2 regions of the Paramicrobacterium humi genome follow, and region 2 is predicted to be linked to the other one. Evidence: predicted binding sites of a transcription regulator. Region 2 holds the regulator's gene; the other holds the start of a gene.

Region 1 (7,919 bases), 530 kb from region 2:
GACGTGATCGCCGGCGGCGCCATGGTCTGGGCGACGGTGCTGCGGCGCACCGTCGACGCGGTCGCCCAAGCCGGGCGCAGTCTCGACACAGTCGTGACAAGCGAGCACGACATCCTCGACGGCGTCGCGCTCTCGATCGCCTGACGACGCGGCTCCCCCGCGAACTCACTCGTTCGGCTGGGACGCGACAGCCCACGTCGGCAGCTCCTCGACGTCCCGATGTCCGCGCAGCGCGACATACAGCGGAAGGGCCGGGAGAACAAGGAGCGTTCCCGAGAGCCACAGCGCGGCACGGACTCCGAACAGCTCGCCGATCGCGCCGCCCGCGAGAGCGCCGAGCGGTAGCGTCGCGAGCAGAACCGCGCGAACGACGTCGGACGCGATGAGGATGCCTCGCCGTCGCCACCGGTCGACCCACACGCCGGGCGAACGCGAGGGTGGACGACGCCGTGACGATGCCGAGCTCGAGCGGCGTCGCGTGCAGGGTGAGAACCGCGAGAAGCGGGATCGCGACTCCGCTGATCTGCGCGCCGAATTGGCTCGTGGTCTGCCCGATGAGCAGCAGGCGAAAGTCGCGGTGGGCGAAGAGAGAGCGACCAGACATAGGGGCCTCCGATTGTCGTGGGTAGGTGTTCCCCACCCACGAGCCCGGTCTGAAATCGTCGCTCGGGGGGTCTAAATATAGTCGGGCGGCTCAGCGCAGGCAATCATCGTCCGCGATTTTCACCGATCGGATGCCGGTGGGCCGCCCGTCTCGTCCGAGTCGTCGCCCGGCCCCTCGTCGTTCCTCTTCTTCTGTTGCTGCTGCTGGTCGAGTGCTACACCGAGCGCGACGCCGATCGCGACGCCGATTCCGAGCCCCGCACCCATGTTGTCTGTGGTGACACCGTAGCCGGCGCCGATCGCGACCCCCATGGCGATGCCGACGGCGAGCATCGAATGCTGTTCGTTCGGCCCGCGTCCTCGCTTCTGTGCGCCCATGCCCCGTCCTTTCGTCATCTCCGTCGACGCTACGCCCGCGACGATGACGTGACATCCGCCGCGCGACGGGTATCCCGGTCCGCCCGCGGTGGGATCAGACGAAGCGAATCGCGCGCTGCAGGCGCGTGCGGACCTCGAACAGGTCGGTGCCGGCGGGCCGCGCGGTGTCGGGCACGCCCGTGCGCAGGAAGTGCGCGATGACGGAGCGCTGCACGGCGAACGCGTGGCTACCCCGCACGCGGCCGAGCGAGGTGATGGGCGCCTCGAGGTCGTCGTCGGGCAGCACGATGACGAGTCCGGTGAACTTGACCTTCGCGCGGCGAGCGAGTGCTCGGGCGCGCAGGGCGAGGGCGTGAACGGGCCGCTCCCCCGCGCCGAGTGCCTCGCTGATCAGCTCTCCGCGGCGCACGCGCGCGGGCGCCCCCCAGTCCTCGGACTGCACGGCGTACAGGCCGGTCGGGCCGAGCACCACGTGGTCGATCTTCGCGGGATCTGTGAGCGGAGCGTTCGCGTCGGTGCTCCACTCGTCGTCGCCGACGGCGGTCGCGACGCCGTGCCAGAGTGTGTAGCCCATGCCGAGATCGCCCAGCGAGGCGGCCGTCGCCTCTTCGGCGAGCGCGTCGGCGAGGGCGTGGCGGATCTCCCGCGGCGCCCGCCGGATGAGGCTCTCGTCGTAGGGGTCGTCGAGCTCGGCGCCGCGGCCGACCCACTCGCGCATGAGGGTGAGGTAGCGTTCGCGCGACCAGCCGCCGGGGTGCCCGTGCGAGCGCGCCTTGGGACGCGTGTCGCGGCGCGTTTCATGGCTCGCACCGCTTGTCGCCCACACGTGCTCGTCGCTCGCGGTCGCCGGCCGGTACACCGATCGATCGAATGCCGCGCGCGCGTCGGGAGTGCCGATGCGCTCCCAGGCGAGCTGCACGGCGTTGAAGCGCGCGGCGCTGCCGCCGAGATCGGGGTGCGTCTCGCGGGCGAGCCGCCGGTACGCCTTGCGCAGCTCCTCGTCGCTCGCGGCAGGGTCGACCCCGAGAACCTCGTAGGGGCTCTGCGCGAGGGGGCTGTCAGACATGCCGGTCCTTCGGGTCGGGGACGACCAAGAACACTACCGCGACAAGCTGATGGAGAAATGGATGCCGATCGGGCTGGCACGCAAACGGCGAGGCCCGCCAGCGCATCGCTGACGGGCCTCGACTACTGTTCCCGTGAGGATCAGGACTGCGCGGTTGCGTCCTCGATGGCCGCAGGAGCGGAATCGTTCGCGGTCGTGACGGCGATCTTGCGCGGCTTGGCCCGCTCACTCACCGGTATCGTCACGCTCAGCACGCCGTTGTCGTAGCTCGCGCTTATTTTCTCCGTGTCGATGCCCTGACCGAGGCTCAGCTGTCGCAGGTACGACGCAGCCTGGCGTTCGCGGGTTATCCACTTCACGCCCTCACCCTTCGGCAGGGTCCGCTCTGCACGGATTGTGAGCAGCTGACCATCGACGTCAATATCGACAGAACCGGGATCGATGCCGGGAAGGTCCGCGCTGAGCACGTATGTGTCGCCATCCCGATAGAGATCCATCGGCATCTTGCGCGGGCCCTGCATCGCGTCGAGCACGCTTCCCGCCATGCGGTCGAATTCCCGGAACGGATCAAACGATGTTGCCATTTAGGTTTCCTCCTGAACGTGAGTGTGTCGTACTCAAGTACGTCTAGATTAGCACTCGCGCCCTTCGAGTGCTAGGAATGGCGATCGCCGTGAGCGAACCCACGAAGGGAAACCCTCCGTCACTGATCTCAGCGCGGCCCTCGATGGCCCGTGATGCCGAAGACGCTATCGGGGTCGATTCGCGAGAGCACTCGCTCGGCGATGCGCGCAAGGTCACTGACGTCGCGCTCGTCGAGGGCGCCGATGACGGCATCCTGCACCGTCGCGACGTGACCGGGAGCGGTCTCGACAAGCTTCTCCCAACCGGCCTCCGTGAGGCGCACGTTGGTGGCCCGCCGGTCTTCCGGGCACGGCATCCGCTCGATCAGCCCTCGCTTCTCCAGCCGCGAGACGACGTGCGAGAGCCGCGGGAGCGTCGCGTTCGTCTGAGCGGCGAGCGCCGTCATGCGCAGTGTGCGGCCCTCGCTCTCGGAGAGCATGGCAAGCGTGTAGTACTCGAAGTGCGTGAGATCGGCGTCGCGCTGCAGTTGCGAGTCGAGGATGCCGGGAAGCAGCTCGACGACGGCGACGAGACGCTTCCACGCCTCGAGCTGTTCCGCGGTGAGCCATCGTGGTTCGGTCATGACGCCATTCTACCAAATTAGTTGACGCAACAACCAAAGTGGCGTAGTTTCCTTGTAGAGACAACCAATCGAAGGAGTGGACATGACGGACATCACGATTATCGGTGCGGGAAACATGGGCTCGGCGCTCGCCGGGCGCTTCTCGTCGGCAGGAAACAGCGTGCAGGTTCTCGCTCGGGATGCCGCAAAGGCGAACGCGGCGGGCGGCACGGCCGCCGGCACGATCGGCGACGCGATCACCGGCTCGATCGTCATCCTCGCCGTGCCGTATCCGGCGCTCGGCGAGATCTTCACCGCCTACGCGGACGCTCTCGCTGGCAAGATCGTCGTCGACATGACGAACCCCGTCAACGGCGAGACGTTCGACGGACTCGACGTTCCCGCCGATGCCTCCGCCGCCGCGGAGATCGCCGCGAAGCTGCCGAGCGCCTCGGTGCTCAAGGCGTTCAACACGAACTTCGCCGCGACTCTCGCCACGGGCGACGTCGCCGGAACCCCGACGACGGTTCTCGTCGCGGGAGACGATGCGGACGCGAAGTCAGCGCTGACGGACCTCATTGCCTCGTCCGGCCTGCGCGCGCTCGATGCCGGATCGCTCAAGCGCGCTCGGGAGCTCGAGGCGCTCGGCTTCCTGCAGATTCTGCTCGCCGCGGGCGAGAAGACCTCGTGGACGTCGGGGTTCGCGCTCGCGAAGTGACTCAGGCCTCGGTGTGGCGAGCTCCGGTGATCGCGAGCTCGCCACACAGCAGGTTGACGGCGGCCGTGAAGAGCTCGTGCCCCTCCGGCGCGATGAGCCACGGGGCGAGGCCATCGGTGCCGAGGAAGAATAGCACGCGGTCGGCGGGCGCGCGCCGGCCGGAGGCGAGGGTGCTGCCCGCGGGGTATCGCGCGATCACGGGCAACCCGTTCGTCGAGGTCGTCGCGACGATCTCGGCGTGCGGGCCGACGCGCCCCCAGCTGACCATACCGGGGCCGCGGTAGACGCGAACCGTCCCGCTCGCGCCCGCGGCGAGCGGGTGGGCGTCGTCGATGACCGCGATGTCCTCCTGGCCGAGGACCTCGCCTGACCGGCTCGAGAGGCCGAGCGTGTCGAAGCGCCCCCATGCAAGCAGGGGAACGGCGGCGTCCGTCACCGCTCGTGCGTCGGCTGCTCCCGCGTTCGGCGACACGATGATGAGGTCGGTGTCCTCGCGCACGGCGCCGCCCGGCGCGACGAGATCGACGTCGAAGCCGCGTGCGGTCAGCCGCTCCGACAGGTCCCGGTCGCCGGGGACGGGGTTGCCGCCCACGAGGACGGCGACGTGGCGGTGAGCGGGCACGCTCATGCCGGCCATTCCCGCGCGCACGAGAACTTCGCGCACGAAATCGGGCAGCACCGAGCGCAGAACGTTCTGATAGTGCGCGTCCGCCCGCTCCTGGGCGCGCGCGAGCGCTTCCCGCTCGGCCACGAGCGCCTGTTCGTGCTCCTCCCCCATGTGCCGCAGCAGCGCGCAGGCGCGAGCGCCCGCGTCAGCGGCATCCCGAGCCGCCGCAAGCCACGGCCGCAGCGCGTTCGTGAGCGGCGACGGCGGGGCCTGTTCGTCTTCTCCCGCCCGAGCGAGCAGGGTGAGGGCGGCTTCGAGCCCGGCGAGGGCGTCCGCGTCGCCGCCGAGCGCCGCGGGGGCGAGCGCGCCGATATGCGCGCTCTGCGGCGCGGACGGCGGCCAGGAGCTGCTCACGGCGACGAGAGCCTCGACGGCTGCGGCGTGCCGGCCGGCCACGGCCCCGAGCGCCCGGCGGGCGGAGTCGGCGGGCACGTACGTCTCGGGGTTCCAGGCCCAGTCGGCGACGGTGGCGAGCGCGAGGTGCGACGGAGCCGCCTCGACCATGGGGTTCGAGGCCACGCCGACGAGCGCGGAGCCCGCGAGGTCCGTCGTGCGCCCGAGAAGCGGGCCGAGAAACAGGCGGCTGCGGTCGAAGTCGTTGACGGGGAAGTTGTCCCACAGCACGAGCCGCCGACCGTAGCTCGCCGCGGCCTCGTCGATGTCGCGTCGCGTGACCTCGCCCACGACGATGTCGGAGCCCGTCCACAGCACGAGGGCGTCCTCGGGCAGCGTCTCCCGCAGGCCCTCCCGGTATGGCGATGGCGCGCAGCCCGCGTAGTCGGTGGGGCAGATGAGCAGAGGGTCGGGGACATGATGCGCGCGGAGGAACTCCTCCTCGAAGACGGCTGCCGCGAAGCCGTGCGCTCGCCCGGTCGCCCGCGCATCCGCCCCGAAGCGCTCCCGGTCCGCGGCGTGCGTGAGCTCGCCCGGCACATCGTCGAAGAGCACGGCGAACCGGCGCACGCCCGCGCTCCACAGCTGCTGGGCCTTCGCCGCGAGCGCCTCGTGCTCGCCGCGCTCGGCGAAGCGCATCGAGAGCGCCGGGGATATCGCGTAGACGAAGCGCACGCGGTTGCGCTCGGCCTCGGCGACGAGCTCCGCGATCTCGCCGAGCAGGGCGGCCGGGTATGGCTCCCGCCAGTTCTCGCGATGGTAGGTGTCGTCCTTGGGGGCGTAGACGTACTCGTTGAAGCCGACGCGGCCGGCGAAGCGCAGGAACTCGACGCGGTCGGCGTGCGACCAGGGCGGTCCGTAGAACCCTTCCACGACGCCGCGCCGGCTGAGCGTCGGCGCGTCCCGGATCGTGAGCGCGGGCACGCCGGCCGGCTCGGCCCGCACCTGGGCGAGCGTCCCGCGTCCGCGGAAGAGACCGCCCTCGTCGGCCGCCGCGATCACGGCCCTCCCGCCGCTCTCGTCCCCGCTGACGCGCAGGATGTAGCCCTCAGGCGGGAGCGCCTCGGGGTGCTCGTCGGCGAGGAGCCGCCACGCTTCGCTCCCCGGTGCGTGGCCGACGACGAGCGTGATCCGGTCGGCGGGCACGCGGGCACCGGACTCGTCGCCGTGAACGACGTGCGGTGTGGGCAGAAGATCATCGAGCATCGGTGTTCTCCACGAGCGGTCGGATGCTGTCCGGCGTCAGACGACGACGGATTCCTCGTCATCCGCGATGACGACGCGGACGCCCGTGTCCCGCACCGCCGACAGCAGTTCGGGCGACGCGCCGGCGTCGGTGACGAGAACATCGGCGAGCGCGAGCGGGCCGATGCGGATGGAGGCCCGGCGAGCGAGCTTCGTGTGGTCGGCGAGCACGATGACCGTCTCGGCGCTGCCGGCCATGCGCTTCTTCACCTCGGCGTCGAGCATGTTCGCGCACATGAGCCCGGCCGCGTCGACAGCGGTGACGGAGAGCACGGCGACGTCCACCGAGAGCGACTCGAACGCACTGGCCGCTCCCGGTCCCGCGAATGAGCGCGTGTCGCGCTGATACACGCCGCCGACGCCGATGAGCTCGATGTCGTCGCGCGCCGTGCACGCGCTGATCACGGGCGCCGAGTGGCTCACGACGGTAGAGCCCGGCCCGACGAGGTCCGCGAGCGGCGCCACCGTCGTTCCGGCATCGAGCGCGACCGTCCCCGAGGGCGGCAGAAGCGCGGCGCAGGCGGCGGCGATCTCCCGCTTCTCCCTTGCGCCCGACCTGGTGCGCTCATCGAACGGGATGCTGCCGACGAGCGTCGCTCCCCCGGTGACGCGGCGCGCGCGTCCCTCGAGCTGCAGCTGGCGCACGTCGCGGCGAATCGTCATCTCGGAGACGCCGAACTCCGCCGCGAGCTGGCCGGAGGAGACATAGCCGGTCTCCTCCAGGCGGCGCAGGATCTCCGCACGTCGCGCGGGAGCTTCGGTGTATCGCACGCATCCATCCAACGTTCTGCGCGAAGCGTTTGTCAATAGTGCGACAAATCTTGACCTCTTTGTGCAGAAACGGACAAAATGGGGTTATGGCGAGGACGGCATCCGAAGGCGCTTCGCCGGCGACAGCCGCGCCGGACGATGCGGCGCTCCCGGACGCTGCCGTCGCGGTCGGCATCGACATCGGCAGCACAAATACGAAGGCGGTGCTGGTCTCCTGCGGCGGACCCCGGTCGGAGCTCCGTGAGCTCGCCGTGCGGCAGTTCTCCACTCCCGACACCGCGGACGAGCTGCGCGACTCGGTGACGCAGGCGCTCCGCGAGCTCACGGCCGTGGCCCCCCGGCATCCGCTCGTCGTCGGCATTGCGTCGATGGCAGAGACCGGCGTGCCGCTCGATGCGGCGGGCACGCCCCTGACCCCGCTCGTGCGCTGGAACGCGTCCGCCGACGCCACCGTCTTCGAACGCATCGACCCCGAGCGCTTCTTCTGCGCGACGGGAGTGCCGGCGCTGCCTAAGGTGCCGCTCGCGATGTGGCACGCGCTCGGCGCCGACGACCCGGGTCTGTGGCGGCGCCTCGCCCGCTGGTCCGGCGTCGCCGACCTGATCGCCCACACCCTCGCCGGCCACTGTGCCACCGACCACACGCTCGCGGGGCGCACGGGCGCGTACCTGCTTCCCGCACGGGGCGAGCGGATGCCGCGCGGCTTCGACGCACGACTGCTCGCGCTCGTCGGCCTCACGCCCGACAAGCTGCCCGACGTCGTCGCTCCGGGAGAAGCCGTCGGCGCCGTGTCGGCGGCCGCGGCCCACTCGACCGGGCTGCGCGAGGGCACGCCCGTCTACGTCGCCGGCCACGACCACGCCGTCGGAGCCTGGGGAGCCGGCGCGCGAGG
Region 2 (7,919 bases):
CACCGAAGGTCAACGACAAGCGTCGCATCGACCCGGAGACCGGCGAGGTTCGTCAGCCTGAGCAGACTGCGGGGTCGGAGGCGGAAGCCTCCGGCCCCTCGGCACAGGAGGACGCTGCCGCGGCAGCATCCGATGACGAGCTCACCGTCGACGACATCCTCGCCGCGAAGCCGGAGACGGCTGACGAGGGCGAGGCGGGAAGCGACCGCGAGGCCGAGCTGCTGCACGACCTGAAGCGCGTGAACGCCGAGTACGCCAACTACCGGCGCCGCACCGAAGAGAACCGCGAGGCTGAGAAGCAGCGCACGACCGGGACCGTCATCTCGGCACTGCTGCCCGTGCTCGACGACCTCGACCGTGCCGAGAAGCACGGCGATCTCGAGGCCGACAGTGCGTTCGCGCAGATCGCGTCGAAGCTGCGTCAGGCTGTCGAGCGGCTCGGGCTTGCGAAGTTCGGGGCGAAGGGTGAGCCCTTCGACCACAACCTCCACGAGGCGATCTTCCAGCAGCCGAGCGCCGACGTCGACACCGAGACCATTCTCGAGGTCGTGGAAACCGGGTACTTCGTGGGAGACATCCTTCTGCGCGCGGCCAAGGTGGTCGTCGCTGTTCCCTCTAAGTAGGTCATATGGCAAGTCAAGATTGGTTCGACAAGGACTTCTACAAGGTCCTTGGCGTCAGCAAGGACATCAGCCAGGCTGACCTCAAGAAGGCGTACCGCAAGCTCGCCAGGCAGTACCACCCGGACTCTCACCCGGGCGACGACGCTGCCGAGGCGAAGTTCAAGGAGATCTCGGAGGCCTACTCCGTGCTCTCCGATGCGGAACAGCGCAAGGAGTATGACGCTGTGCGCGCCATGGGCTCGGGGGCCCGGTTCACGGCACCCGGCGCGGGCGGCGGCAGCGGCGGCTTCGAGGACGTCTTCGGCGGCATGTTCGGCGGCGGAGGCCGTGGCGGCTACCAGCAGGCGGACTTCGACGACATCCTCGGCGGCATGTTCGGGGGCGGCCGTTACGGCCAGCCCTCGGGCGGCTTCCGCGGATTCGGCGGTCCGACGCGCGGGCGCGATGTCACGGCATCCACGACCCTTGACTTCACGACCGCGACCAAGGGTGACACGATCACCCTGCAGACTGCGGACGGACGCCCGATCAAGGTGAAGATCCCGGCGGGTGTCGCGGACGGGCAGAAGATCAAGCTGCGCGGCAAGGGCCAGCCGTCTCCCGACGGCGGCGAGGCCGGCGATATCGTGCTGACCGTGCACGTGCGCAAGCACCCGGTCTTCGAGCGCGACGGGCTCAACCTGCGTGTGCGCGTTCCCGTCACGTTCGTGGAGGCCGCGCTCGGCGCCACGATCGAGGTGCCCACGCTGGACGGCCCGCCAGTCAAGCTCAAGGTCGCCGCAGGCACCCCGAGTGGGCGCGTGCTGCGTGTCAAGGGCCGCGGCGTGCACTCGAGCAAGGGCACCGGCGATCTACTGGCCGAAGTGCAAGTGGCTGTGCCCGCGCACTTGAGCGCGGAGGCCGAGGACGCCCTCAAGGCGTTCCATGAGCTCGAGCCGCACGAGAACCCTCGCGACGAGATCCTTTCGCGAGCGCGGAGCTGACGTGGACGAGCACTCACCGCTTTTCGCCATCGCCATGGCGGCAGAGCTGGCGGGCATGCACCCGCAGACGCTGCGCCAGTACGACCGCATCGGCCTCGTGCGCCCCACGCGCACGGCCGGGCGGTCGCGGCGCTACTCGATGCGCGACATCGAGCAGCTGCGCGAGGTGCAGCGGCTGAGCGCTGAGGGCGTGAGCCTTGAGGGCATCGCCCGCGTGCTGACGCTCGAGAATCAGGTAGCTCACCTCACCTCGCGCGTGCGCGAGCTCGAGAACGCGCTCTCCGACCAGGTGTTGAAGAGCTCGGGACGGCGCGTCTTCGCCGCCGGCGAGCACGGCGACGTCATCCCCTTGCGCCGGGGAACACGCACGCAGAAGCGCACGGAAGTCGTCATCTGGCGACCGCTGCGCGAGGAATAGCCGCCGGCCCGGTTTTTCCGAGTGACCTTTCGCGACTGATCTGCGACCCTTGAATCAAAGGGGTGTTCACATGACGAACATGCAACAGCCGCCGGAACCGGGACATCACCAGAACCCGACCTACGGGCCCATGTACGGTGGGCCCGGCTACCCGCCGTTCGCCGGATCCGCGCCGCAGGGGATGCCGGCCCCCTACTCGCCGCGACCGCCGCGGCCACCGCTCAGCGGACGGCAGCGCACCGCTTCGCTCGTGGCCGGCGGCATCGGCTACCCGCTGCTCACGGCCGGGTTCTGGATTCTCTCCGTCACGCTCGGCCTCCTTGTGCTCGGCTCGGTCATCAGCGCCGTCGCCGCGCAGATCGAGCGCGCCGATCGCGGCTCGACGGGTGGCTTCGAGCGCGTGCTCGCGGGACTGTGGGCAGGCGGCATCTGGCTCCTCATCGTGGCCGCCCTCATCGGAGCTCTCCTGTGGCTCGTGGGCTTCTTCGTCAGTTACCTCATTCTTCGCTTGAGCGGTGTGAACCGCCCCGCCGGCACGACGTGGGCGGGACTCGGGGTGGGAATCGTCGCTTCGTTCGTCATCTCCGGCGTGCTGTGGATCGTGATGACGGCGTTCGCGTGGATGTTCGGCGTGCGCGGAGACGGAGTCGGCTGGCGCGAGAGCGGCGCCGCCTATGGTGCGCTGTGGCTCGGCATCGCCGTCATCGCGACAGTCGCGGTCGGGGCATTCAGCTGGTGGTGGATGGCGCACTCCCTGCGCGCTCGCGCCGTACGCTGACACGGTGACCGATTTCTCCTTCGAGGCGCTGCGCCGCTTTCCCGACGTCGAGGCGCCGAACCTCTATGCCGTCGACGCGAGCGATCGGCTGATTCTCGACACGGCCGCCGAGCGGATTCAGGATGCCGCGCACGGCGACGTCATCGCTATCGGCGACCGGTACGGTGCGCTGTCGCTCGGCGCGGCCGCGCTTCACGGCGCGAGCGGCATCCGCGTGCATCAGGACGCCCTGTCGGGAGAGCTCGCCATCCGCGAGAACGCTCGCCGCCTCGACCTCGAGGATGGCATCCGCACCTGCGGCCTTGAACCGCGGCTGGTGGCCGGCGCGCGCACGGTGCTGCTGCAGCTGCCGCGCTCGCTCGACGCTCTCGACGAGATCGCGCAGCTCATCGCCGAGCATGCCGCCCCGGACGTGACGGTGTATGCCGGCGGCCGGGTGAAACACATGACGACTGCGATGAACGCCGTGCTCGCCCGGTCGTTCGGCAGCGTGAGCGCGGGACTCGCGCGACAGAAGTCACGCGTGCTCACGGTGTCCCAGCCGCTCGCCGGCATTGAGCCTCGGTGGCCGAAGGCCTCCGCGCACGAGGGACTCACCGTCTGGGCGCATGGCGCCGCCTTCGCCGGAAGTCGCATCGACATCGGCACGCGGTTCCTGCTCGGCTTCCTCGATAGGCTCGCCCCGGATGCGGAGAGGGCCGTCGACCTCGGCTGCGGCACGGGCGTGCTCGCGACGCGGCTCGCTCAGCTGCGGCCTCGCCTCGCCGTGACGGCGAGCGATCAGTCGGCCGCGGCCGTGGCATCCGCTCTGCTCACCGTCACGGCGAACGGGGTCGCCGATCGCGTGCAGGTCGTGCGCGATGACGGTCTCTCGCGGCAGGCGGATGCCAGCGTGGACGCGATCGTGCTCAACCCGCCGTTTCACATCGGCGCGTCGGTGCACGCGGGAATCGCGCTCAAGCTGTTCGCGGAGGCCGGGCGCGTGCTGAAGACGGGTGGCGAGCTGCTCGCCGTGTGGAACTCCCACTTGCGTTATCGCGCACAGCTCGAGCAGCTCGTAGGGCGCACCGAGCAGCTGGGGCGCAACGAGAAGTTCACGGTCACGCGCTCTGTTTGCGGCTGAGGCGGCTATTTTCTGCAAATCTGCGCGACACGCCGCATCTCGCGCGCCGGAATCGGCGTGTACGGCGAAGCTGCAGAACGGAGCGAGCAGACTACGCTTGAGCCATGCGGCAATACCTTGACCTCATGCAGCGCGTGCTCGACGAGGGTGTCGAGAAATCCGACCGAACCGGCACCGGAACGCTCAGCGTCTTCGGGCACCAGATGCGCTTCGACCTGCAGGCCGGATTCCCCGTGCTCACGACGAAGAAGCTGCACTTGCGCAGCATCATCGGCGAGCTCCTGTGGTTCTTGCGCGGCGACACGAACATCGCGTGGCTGCACGAGAACGGCGTCACGATCTGGGACGAGTGGGCCGACGAGAACGGCGACCTCGGCCCGGTCTACGGTCACCAGTGGCGGTCGTGGCCGACGCCGAACGGGCAGCACATCGACCAGATCGCGAAGGTCATCGAGTCGATCCGCACGAACCCCGACTCGCGGCGGCACATCGTGAGCGCATGGAACGTCGCGGAGGTCGACGACATGGCGCTGCCGCCGTGCCACACGATGTTCCAGTTCTACGTCGCGAACGGCGCCCTCTCGTGCCAGCTCTACCAGCGCTCCGCCGACATCTTCCTCGGCGTCCCGTTCAATGTCGCCTCGTACGCGCTGCTCACGATGATGGTCGCGCAGGTGACGGGCTTGAAGCCGGGGGAGTTCGTGCACACGCTCGGCGACGCGCACCTGTACCTCAACCACCTCGAGCAGGCGAAACTGCAGCTCACCCGTGAGCCGGGCCCGCTGCCCACCATGCACATCAACCCCGAGCGCACGAAGATCGACGAATTCGAGATCAGCGACTTCACGCTCGAGAACTACGTCGCGGCGCCGAGCATCAAGGCTCCGATCGCGGTATGACCGTCACGCTCGTGGCCGCGATGGGGCGGAACAGGGTGATTGGCACCGACGGCGGAATGCCCTGGCACCTGCCCGACGACCTCAAGCACTTCAAGTCGGTGACCATGGGAACGACGATGATCATGGGACGCCGAACCTTCGACTCGATCGGCCGTCCGCTTCCCGGCCGCCGCACGATCGTCGTGACGCGCGACGAGACCTGGCAGCGCGACGGAGTCGACACGGCGTTCTCGCTCGGGGCCGCCCTCGCGCTCGCCGGCGACGGCGCCGTGAGCATCGTGGGCGGCGGCGAGATCTACGCGCAGTCGCTTCCGCTTGCCGATCGCATGGAGCTGACCTTCATCGATGCGTCGCCCGACGGTGACACGTTCTTCCCCGAATGGGAGGCGGCCGATTGGACGGAGACCTGGAGCGACGTGCGCGAGGGATTCCGCTGGGCCACCCTGGAACGCGTACGACCATGACGGACACCGTGATCGGGCTGATCGGCGCCGGCTCGATGGCGGCCACGCACGCCGCAGCGTGGCGGAGCCTCGGCGCCCGCGTGCTCGTGTGGTCGCCGAGCACAGCACACCGCTTCGCCGAGGCGCACGGCTGCGAGGCGAGCACGAGCCTCGAGGAGATGCTCGCGGCCTGCACGATCGCGGACATCACTTCGCCCACTCCGCTGCACCTGGAGCACGTGCGCGCTGCGATCGGTGCGGGCCGGCCCATCGTGTGCGAGAAGCCGCTCGCTCGCACGTCGGAGACGGCGCGGGACCTCGCTCAAGCGGCCGACGCGGCGGAACTGCCGCTGTACCCCGCCCACGTCGTGCGGTACATGCGGCCGTACGCCGACGCCCGCGCGGCCGTCGCCGCGGGGCGCCTCGGCACGGTGCAGGCGGCGACATTCACGCGCGAGGGAGCGACGCCGGTCGGCGGCACCTGGTTCGACGAGGACGCCGCGTCCGGCGGCATCCTGTTCGACTTCCTCATCCATGACTACGATCAGGCGCGCTGGATGCTCGGCGAGGTCACCCGCGTCGCAGCGACCCAGTCTCCCGCGACCGCGGACGGCATCGTGCCCGCGCTCGCCGAAGCGCACGTGACGCTCACGCACACGACGGGCGCGACGAGCAGCATCGTCGGCCGGTGGGGGCCCGCCGACACCGTGTTCCGCACGAGCTTCAGTCTCGACGGCGACACCGGCAGCATCGCGTACGACTCCGCCGAGGACGCGCCGATCGCGGCGGAGGACGAGCCCTACGCCGCGCAGCTGCGGGAGTTCGCCGCCGCCGTCGCGGGCGGACCGCCGCCGCGATTGAGCGCGGCGGACGGCGTCGCGGCCGTGCGCATCGCCGAGGCGGTGCATCGCTCGGCGGCATCCGGAAATCCCATCAGTCTCGTCTGACCCTGAGAGTTCGGGGGATGCCGCGCCCACCGCGAGATGCCAGCATAGGGGTATGGCCCAGACCTCGTACGACACTCACCTCGACGAGCAGCTGACGCTCGGCGCGCCGTGGGTGACCGTCGTGTGGGACGACCCCGTGAACCTCATGACGTATGTGGCGTTCGTGTTCCGCAGCTATTTCGGGATGTCGGGGGAGACGGCGGAGCGGCTCATGCTGCAAGTGCACAACGAGGGGCGAGCTGTCGTGGCGCACGGCACGCGCGAAGAGATGGAGCGGCACGTCGCCGCCATGCACGGCTATGGGCTCATGGCGACGTTGCAGAAGGCGGACGAGTGATGCAGGCTTTCCGGCGGGACGGCGACACGATCAGGGCGACGTTCGAAGACATCGAGGTGTCGGTGCTCACGAACCTGACCGAGCAGCTCACGCAGCTGATCGACGGCGTCGCGGAAGGCAGTGCCCGGTCGGACGCGGCGGGCAAGCGGCTGTTCCCCGCCGCCTACCCCGACGACGAGGCGGCGGCCGCCGAGTTCCGCCGCTACACCGTCGGAGAGTTGGCGACGGCGAAGCGCTCGGACGCCGACACGGTTCTCGGGACGTTCCGCGAGTCTGGCGCGCTGCCCGTGCGCATGGGAGCCGCGGTCGACGTGCGACTGGAGCGCGACCGCGCACTCGCCTGGATGCGCTCGCTCACCGATCTGCGGCTCAGCCTCGACTCGCGCATCGCCGAGCCGACAGACGAACTCGTCGCCCAGCTCACCGACGACGACATCGAGTCACTGCGCGGAATGTACGACTGGCTCACGTTCGTGCAGGGCACCCTTGTGGAGGCTGTCGAGGAGCTCGACGCGACCGCCCGGTAGCAGGACGGCTATCGCGAGGTTCCGAGTTCGAACCGCGGGCGCGGCCCCTCGAGGCGGGCGATGGAGATCTTCACATCCGTCAGCTCGTTGCGCAGGTCGAGCATCTCGTTCTCGAGCTTCTCGAAGTGGGCGTCGACTCTGTCGAACCGTGCGTCGGTACGCCTCTCGAACGCGCGAAGCATTGTCCACATGGCGGCCACGAGTGACAGCACTGTCGCCACCACCGCACTGATTGTGGTCACTACCTCCATGGACACGTCCATATCTCCCATTCTGCCTTTTTTCGCCCGCTTCTGCCGGACAAACTATGCGGTTCGAGGCACTGCCGCCGCGCCGCATCCAGCACGTGTGGATATCCCGGTCAACGTGCTTCCTGTGTACGACTGCTGTGGCTGCGCGTAGGGTCGAATCATGGCAGAAAAATCGGATGCCGCCGGCCGGTACGTCGAGCCGGGCAAGCCCTACGATCGCGACACGCGATACATCGAGGACCGCATCACCCGGGACGGCCGCGATGGCTGGCCGGTCGAGGCCGGTCGCTATCGTCTCGTCGCCGCGCGCGCGTGCCCGTGGGCGAACCGCACGCTCATCGTGCGCCGGCTGCTCGGTCTCGAAGACGCTATCTCGCTCGGCCTGTGCGGACCCACCCACGACCAGCGCAGCTGGACCTTCGACCTCGACCCGGGCGGCGTCGACCCCGTGCTCGGCATCGAGCGGCTGCAGCAGGCGTACTTCGCGCGCTTCCCCGACTACCCGCGCGGCATCACCGTGCCTGCAATCGTGGACGTACCGAGCGGCGCCGTCGTCACGAACGACTTTCCCCAGATCACCCTCGACTTCG

What was found. Region 2 encodes HspR, which represses chaperone genes until heat shock. Its sites were predicted from a motif close to AAGTTGAGTCNNNNNGACTCAACTT; they were not measured.
Region 1: a site for HspR is predicted at 2,647-2,671, ahead of BLV49_RS05925 (Hsp20/alpha crystallin family protein). Genes of this name have one in related genera too.

What each region holds. Positions count from the first base shown of each region.
Region 1 is NZ_FNRY01000001.1:1,176,865-1,184,783, reverse strand. Features, by position in the region: gene BLV49_RS05945 (Ppx/GppA phosphatase family protein) at 1-144, shown strand, start outside; gene BLV49_RS17020 (hypothetical protein) at 166-420, opposite strand; gene BLV49_RS05935 (glycine zipper domain-containing protein) at 724-981, opposite strand; gene BLV49_RS05930 (J domain-containing protein) at 1,076-2,047, opposite strand; gene BLV49_RS05925 (Hsp20/alpha crystallin family protein) at 2,188-2,631, opposite strand; gene BLV49_RS05920 (MarR family winged helix-turn-helix transcriptional regulator) at 2,760-3,254, opposite strand; gene BLV49_RS05915 (NADPH-dependent F420 reductase) at 3,337-3,951, shown strand; gene BLV49_RS05910 (glycoside hydrolase family 84 protein) at 3,953-6,217, opposite strand; gene BLV49_RS05905 (DeoR/GlpR family DNA-binding transcription regulator) at 6,254-7,027, opposite strand; gene BLV49_RS05900 (FGGY-family carbohydrate kinase) at 7,114-7,919, shown strand, end outside.
Region 2 is NZ_FNRY01000001.1:1,706,169-1,714,087, forward strand. Features, by position in the region: gene BLV49_RS08540 (nucleotide exchange factor GrpE) at 1-623, shown strand, start outside; gene BLV49_RS08545 (DnaJ C-terminal domain-containing protein) at 629-1,606, shown strand; gene BLV49_RS08550 (heat shock protein transcriptional repressor HspR) at 1,608-2,024, shown strand; gene BLV49_RS08555 (proline-rich domain-containing protein) at 2,095-2,802, shown strand; gene BLV49_RS08560 (class I SAM-dependent methyltransferase) at 2,807-3,925, shown strand; gene BLV49_RS08565 (thymidylate synthase) at 4,030-4,824, shown strand; gene BLV49_RS08570 (dihydrofolate reductase) at 4,821-5,288, shown strand; gene BLV49_RS08575 (Gfo/Idh/MocA family protein) at 5,285-6,214, shown strand; gene clpS (ATP-dependent Clp protease adapter ClpS) at 6,267-6,551, shown strand; gene BLV49_RS08585 (DUF2017 family protein) at 6,551-7,078, shown strand; gene BLV49_RS08590 (hypothetical protein) at 7,087-7,320, opposite strand; gene BLV49_RS08595 (glutathione S-transferase family protein) at 7,490-7,919, shown strand, end outside.